DNA from 3 places in the Trichococcus sp. genome. Region 3 is predicted to be linked to each of the others. Evidence: riboswitches for the same ligand, from Rfam matches in the RefSeq annotation. Region 3 holds a riboswitch; each other region holds the start of a gene.
The links. Region 3 has a riboswitch for lysine ahead of dapD (2,3,4,5-tetrahydropyridine-2,6-dicarboxylate N-acetyltransferase). Riboswitches for the same ligand answer to the same signal wherever they lie in the genome.
Positions count from the first base shown of each region.

Region 1: another riboswitch for lysine. It lies ahead of dapA (4-hydroxy-tetrahydrodipicolinate synthase); the one in region 3 lies ahead of dapD (2,3,4,5-tetrahydropyridine-2,6-dicarboxylate N-acetyltransferase).
Region 2: another riboswitch for lysine. It lies ahead of ACTCCX_RS02365 (ABC transporter substrate-binding protein/permease); the one in region 3 lies ahead of dapD (2,3,4,5-tetrahydropyridine-2,6-dicarboxylate N-acetyltransferase).

Region 1 is NZ_JBSQPW010000003.1:93,242-95,508, reverse strand. Features, by position in the region: gene ACTCCX_RS01545 (dipeptidase) at 1-423, shown strand, start outside; gene dapA (4-hydroxy-tetrahydrodipicolinate synthase) at 478-1,365, opposite strand; lysine riboswitch at 1,507-1,653, opposite strand; gene ACTCCX_RS01535 (VOC family protein) at 1,943-2,267, shown strand, end outside.
Region 2 is NZ_JBSQPW010000005.1:73,546-75,812, forward strand. Features, by position in the region: partial or broken gene ACTCCX_RS02365 (ABC transporter substrate-binding protein/permease) at 1-1,137, opposite strand, end outside; lysine riboswitch at 1,368-1,522, opposite strand; gene ACTCCX_RS02370 (HAD family hydrolase) at 1,721-2,267, shown strand, end outside.
Region 3 is NZ_JBSQPW010000024.1:13,059-15,325, reverse strand. Features, by position in the region: gene ACTCCX_RS08065 (M20 metallopeptidase family protein) at 1-442, opposite strand, end outside; gene dapD (2,3,4,5-tetrahydropyridine-2,6-dicarboxylate N-acetyltransferase) at 474-1,187, opposite strand; lysine riboswitch at 1,347-1,492, opposite strand; gene ACTCCX_RS08055 (aminotransferase class I/II-fold pyridoxal phosphate-dependent enzyme) at 1,741-2,267, shown strand, end outside.

The sequences.
Region 1 (2,267 bases), on a different contig from region 3:
GGCTTCTTCGATGTCGCGGCGCATTCGCAACGGCCATTCATCGCCAGCCATTCCAATGCGCGCAGCCTATGCAGCCACCCGCGCAATTTGACGGATGAGATGCTGCGGGTGCTGGCCGACCGGGGCGGCTTTGTGGGTATGAACTACTGTCTCGCTTTCCTTGATGATGATCAAGAACGGCTGAAGACCAGAGGGACCGCGGAAGCAGTAGTCGATCATATTGAGCACATCCGCAAAGTCGCAGGGCTGGACATCGTCGGGTTGGGCTCGGACTTCGACGGCATCGATGTGACGATGCAACTGAAGGATGCCTCTGCGATGGGGCTGCTTGTCGAAACGATGGAACGGCGCGGCTTCACGACGACCGAAATCGAAAAGGTCTGCCATCAAAATGCACTACGGGTATTCAAGGAACTCCTATAACATAAAAAATCCCTCCGAAGCATCAAGCATCCGGAGGGATTTTTGGTTCTGTTCTTAGATCAACCCAACTTTTTTCATTGCTGCGGCCAAACGGTCAATGACTGCTTGATCGGCACCCGTCAAAGGCAGACGCATCGGTCCTACGTTGAAGCCCAACAGTTGCATTCCGGCTTTTACGGGAATCGGATTCGGCTCAACAAACAGGCAGTCAATCAATTCTTTGTACTCGGCTTGCATTGCGGCTGCCTTTTTGATGTCGCCATCCAGAAAAGCATGCGTCATTTCAGCTGTTGCTTTCGGTGCGATATTCGCCAAGACAGAAATGACACCTTTCGCACCCAAGCTCATCAAGGGGATGATGGTGTCGTCATTCCCGGAGTAGATATCCAGACGATCGCCCAAAAGACGCAAATTATCCACAGCCTGGCTGAAGTTTCCGGTAGCGTCCTTCAAGGAAACGATGTTGTCGATTTTCGCCAGTTCCACCAAAGATTCCGGGGTAATGTTCTGGCCAGTGCGGCCCGGCACATTGTAAAGGACGATTGGAACTTTCACGCTGTTGGCGATGGCTTTGTAATGTGCAATCAAACCTTTTTGCGATGTTTTGTTGTAATACGGAGTGACGCTGAGAATCGCATCCACACCCGTTACCTCTACAGCGCGCGTCAATCCTACTCCGTGGCGTGTGTCATTGCTTCCGGCACCGCCGATGACCGGGATGCGGCCGTTCACTTTTTCGACAGTGAAACGAATGAGATGAAGTTGCTCTTCATCCGTCAGCGTTGAAGCTTCACCGGTTGTCCCTGCGATGATGATCGAATCGGTGCCGTTCGCAATCTGGAACTCGATCAGTTCTTCCAGTACCTCATAGTTTATTTCTTGGTTTTCCGTATCTTTAAACGGCGTGACGATCGCAACGCCTGATCCTTCAAAAATAGCCATGCTTATTTTCCTCCTGAATTATGTTTTTTTATTTATGAATAGACAAAAAACGACTATGAGCAAATGGTCTCATAGTCGTTCAAAACAGGCTGCATAAGCTGAAGCGTTGCATCCGTATAGTGAATTCCACCAATTTGCCCCAACGTGAGAAGCTCACCGAACAAAGCTGGGCGGCTTTGTCCGACAGTGCCAGATTTATTCAACCTTGGCCCCAATACAGAGTATTTCGGCAGCAACACCTTTCAGGAAATCCCCTACTGATTGTTAACCGCGACCTCTTCATCACATCGAATCGTATTTTGTTAATTCCACACTATCAAATACAACTCAGTCTGTCAATCATATTCTGAGTGGATGCTGAGAAAATGCTATGAAAAAGATGGCAAAAAAGACACAGAAGCTGACCGGGCAGGCGGATGCTTAGGGAACGCATATGAGCCTACGATGTGATAAAATCAAATTGAGGAAACGCTTTTACTTCAATTCGAAAAAGGGATTCCCGGATTTTTTTGCAAGCCATCCGCGCAGAGATTATCTCCAGCGCACCGGCGACGATGATGAGAGGACGTGAATAGCGATGAAGATTGAACATGTTGCAGTGTGGGTGGACGATTTGGAGCTGATGCGCGATTTTTATGTTCGTTTTTTTGACGGCAAGGCTAATAAATTATACCGTAATCCCGAAAAAGACTTCCAATCTTACTTTATTACTTTCCGTGAAGGAGCCCGTTTGGAACTCATGAAAAGGATGGATGTCAATGAACGCTATCCACTCGATATGCTGGGATGGGCGCATCTTGCCATTTCGGTCGGCAGCAAACAGAATGTCGATTATTTCACTGACAAACTCATCAAAGCAGGGTACTCATGCAAAAGCCAGCCGCGCATTACAGGAGATGGCT
Region 2 (2,267 bases), on a different contig from region 3:
CAAACGCCAAAGCAGCGCCATAATAAATGACCATTGCTTGAACGATCATCGGCGTGCCCCGGAAAATTTCGATGTAGCACGACAGCAAAAAATTCACCACGTTGTACACGTGTTTTTTCCATCCCGATTCAGCAACCGGGATCGTACGGATGACGCCGATCATCAGACCGATCCCTAGTCCGATGATGGTTCCGATTAAAGCTATATATAACGTTGTCCACGCACCTGATAGAAACTGTCTCCAGTTTTCCTCGATGATGCGGATAACCCAACTAAACTCCATTTAATGTATGCCCCTTTTTGATGTTCCGTCCGCCTTGATTATTCAGCTGATGGCTGGTTTTGGATTGCTTCATCCATCATTTGGATGCGTTCTTCTTCGGTGATGCCGCTCAGGATTTCATTGATCTGGTCTTTCAATTCGCTTTCTTTGATCAAACCGATTGCGATTTCTGAATCAGCCGCGGACAATTCGAACGTATCCGCTTCATCCAATTCGATCATTTTGAATGCGGAATTGGCTGCTGAAGCGCTGATCGCTTCCGGACGTTCCGAAACGTAGGCATCGATTGTGCCCGATTCCAAAGCTACGCGCATGGATGTGAAACTGTCCATTGCCGGTTGCTTTTGCACGCCTGCAATCTGATCGATCACATCATAGTGCAACGTATTCAACTGTGCAGTTACTTTCGCATCCGCGAAGTCGGCCAAAGCTTTCGCATCCGCATAAGCACCATCAGCTTTGACAACCATCACCAATTCAGTTGTATAGTAGGAATCCGAGAAATCGATCGCTTCTTTGCGTTCATCTGTCGGCGACATACCTGCAACAATCGCATCGATTTTGGATGAAACCAACGCCGGCACCAAACCATCCCATTCTGTTTTGACGATGACCAGTTCCTTGCCTAAGCCATCCGCCACTTTTTGAGCCATTTGAACATCATAACCGTTTGCGTAACCGTCAGCGCCGTCGATTTTCACCGCGCCGTTGCTGTCATCATTCTGGGTCCAGTTAAAAGGAGGATATCCCGCTTCCATTCCGACCACGAATGTATCCGAATCCGCCGAACCGTTTGCTGCGGATGAATCCTCAGTGGCTCCGTTTCCGCAACCAGCCAAAATGAACAATCCCATCAAAGCTGCCATTGTCTTTTTCCATGTCTTTACTTTCATCTCTGTTTCCTCCTAATGTATATAGTCCTTTTTACTGCTCAAAAATAATAAAAACTAGCCCTTCTTATCCGGTTGCTTTTTTCCACCTTTCGACCCATAGAGCGTCATAACAATGCTGATTCCGTCCGTTTTTGTGCAAAAAAATAGACTATAAAGCAAAAGGCCCTATAATCCAGCTTCCTTCTGCCCGCAATATCGAAAGTACTCCACAAACGATTTTGGGCAAATCGTTCTGACAGTGCCAGGATTCTTAACCCTGGCCCCAACACAGCAAGTGCTGTATTTCGGCGAACACCCCTTTCAAACGGGCATTTTACTCTTGATGTTCGCAGCCTCTTCCATTATTGTATGATCGTATGACATTAATGTATGCTATTATACTGTACGCGATTTTAATTTGCAACAAAAAGCGCTTCGCCCCGCTATCCGACGGCCGCACTCGCCGGCGGGCACACAGTCTGGCCACACTTTATTTCCCATTCCAAAAAACCGGTTTTGGATGCTATACTGACTTCATGTACAAAAGGGAGGAATTACCGCAACAATGCCTACTACTATTTTATTCGACTTGGATGATACTTTATACGACACCGCCAGTCCCTTTTTCAAAGTGCTGGAACATTATCGCTTGGCGAACAGCCACAGTGACGAAGCCACCTTTGCCCTTTTCCGTAATCATTGCGATGCCGCTTTCGAGCTGTTCTCAAGCGGGGATCTGACGTTGGCCGAGTCCCACATCATGCGCATACAGCATACATTCGCCGACTTGGGACTTACGCTGACCGAAGAAGAGGCACTGGACTTCCAGGAAACCTACCAAAAAAGGCAAGGAGAAATCATTTTGAGCCCAGGCATCAGGCAGCTATTGAATGAGTTGAAAAGCCGGAACATTCCGATCGCAGTCTTCACAAACGGTCCCGAAAACCACCAAATGAAAAAATTCAATGCCTTGGGTCTGGAGCGATGGGTACCGCCAGCACGCATCTTCATTTCCGAGAAAATCGGTTTCCCCAAACCCCACGTCGACGCATTCGCACATGTGCAAGCGGCTTTGAAGGCCAGCCCTGATCAACTGCTTTTCATCGGGGACA
Region 3 (2,267 bases):
GCAATTCCTGCAGAATGCCGGAATCCATAATCCATTTCGCACCGCCTGGACCTTCTTCGGCCGGCTGGAAGACCAGCACGACGGACTTCTCCAAAATCGGCAGGGACTTCAGGTATTTCGCGAAACCCAACAACAGGGCCATATGCCCGTCATGTCCGCATGCATGCATTTTGCCCGGGTGAATCGAAGCGAAATCCACTCCGGTTTCCTCGGTGACCTCCAGCGCATCCATATCCGCACGGAAAGCGACCGCTTCCGGCGACTTGCCCTTCAACAAGGCTACCCATCCGGTTTCGGCGGTGCTGATTGGTTCATAACCGAATGACACCAGTTTCTGGCGGACATATTCCGAAGTCAACGGCAGATCGAAGCCAATCTCCGGAATCTGGTGGAGCTCCCTTCGGATCTTTTTCACCGTTTCGTATAATTCTGCAATTTGCATGCTCTTCACCTGGTCCCTCCGCGTGTAGTTATTAGTCTCTTAAATCAGCCAACAATTGGGTTTTTTCGCTTGTCTGTTCGTCCTTCATCTTCACGATTTTAGCAGGGGATCCCGCTACAACCGCATTAGCCGGTACGTCTTCCAATACGATTGCGCCGGCTGCGACAACAGCACCTTCGCCGATGTGCACACCTTCGATGATGACCGCGTTCGCGCCGACCAAAACACCGTCTTCAATGATGACTGGTGATTTCGAAGGTGGCTCGAGTACGCCTGCAACCACTGCGCCAGCACCGATGTGGCAATTTTTGCCGATTGTGCCGCGTGCGCCGACGACCGCACCCATATCGATCATCGTGCCTTCGCCAATGACTGCGCCGATATTGATGACTGCACCCATCATGATGACCGCGCTCTTGCCGATTGTCACGTGATCACGGATGAAGGAGCCTGGCTCGATGCGGGCATCGGCCTTAGTCGTATCCAACAAAGGAATCGCGGAATTGCGTCTGTCATATTCCATGACCTGATCTTTGATCTTATCTTTGTTAGCTTCCAGGAAAGGATAGATTGCTGAAGCATCTCCGAAGACTGTATAGCTGTCTCCGCTTCCGAAGAATTTCAAGCCCTCGTAGGCTGGGTTTTCAAAATCCCCTTTGATGTAAAGTTTTATGGGTGTTTGCTTTTCGGCAGCTTTGATGTAGGCTGCGATTTCATAAGCATCTGTCAATAATAGTTCGCTCATTTTGCTGTTTCCTCCCGATCATTTTTTTCTGTTCCAACATGCCCATTATAGCACGCCGGCCTGCGTTTGCCCTATGCGGCGGACGGCCATTTGTTGCGGAAATGCAAAAAAATAGCGGTAAGCGAGTGCTTACGGCTACGGAGACCTGCATTCGCCCAACCAAGCTAAAGCGCAATCCATTGTCATCGGGCAACGACAATGGAACAGCCCCACATTTGTTCAACCTGGGTCCAGCATTCTCATGCTTCGGCGACCGTCCCTTTCCCTTGCGGTACTCTTGACCAGTCGCGACCTCTTTTTGCTTGGTGATTCATTCATTTTTCTAATCGTACACTTATCCGGCAGGACTGTCAACCGCTCCGCGTCGGAAAGTGCCGGGATGAATGACCTTTTTTATGTGAAAATGTTCATCAAATGAGCAATTTTCTAATTATTATCCCTGAGCAGCCATCTTTGTATAGAAATGAGGCCACAATCATGTTATGTTACTTTCATAAAGTGTGGGTTTCCCACGCGACATCATCAAGGATAGTTCATCCGGAGGAGACAATATATGAGCAGAGAAACGAACCGTTTGGTAAAACAATTGAAAGGATCGCCCATCCGCAACTTCGACGCCGCCATCAGCGATGTGAAGGATCTGATCCGTTTCACGATGGGGGAGCCGGATTTCGATACGCCGGCTTTCATCAAAGCGGCGGCCGTGGAGGCGCTGAATCAGAACCAGACGCATTATGCGCCTTCCGCCGGTGTCCTCGAAACACGCAAGGAAATCGCAAAGTTCATGGAGCGGAAATACGGGCTGCAGTATGAAGCGGAAAGTGAAATCATCCTGACTGTCGGCGCCACGGAAGCGATCACCGCCTCAATGTTCGCGCTGATGAATCCGGGCGACAAAGTGATTATCCCTTCGCCGGCCTTCCCGCAATATGAATACGTGGCGCACCTTGCAGGCGGTGAGAACGTAATGATCGACACTTCCAGAACCGGCTTTCTGATTACGCCAGCGGATCTGAAAGCTACCCTGGACGCCAATCCGGAGACGAAAATGATCGTGCTCAACTACCCAAGCAACCCGAC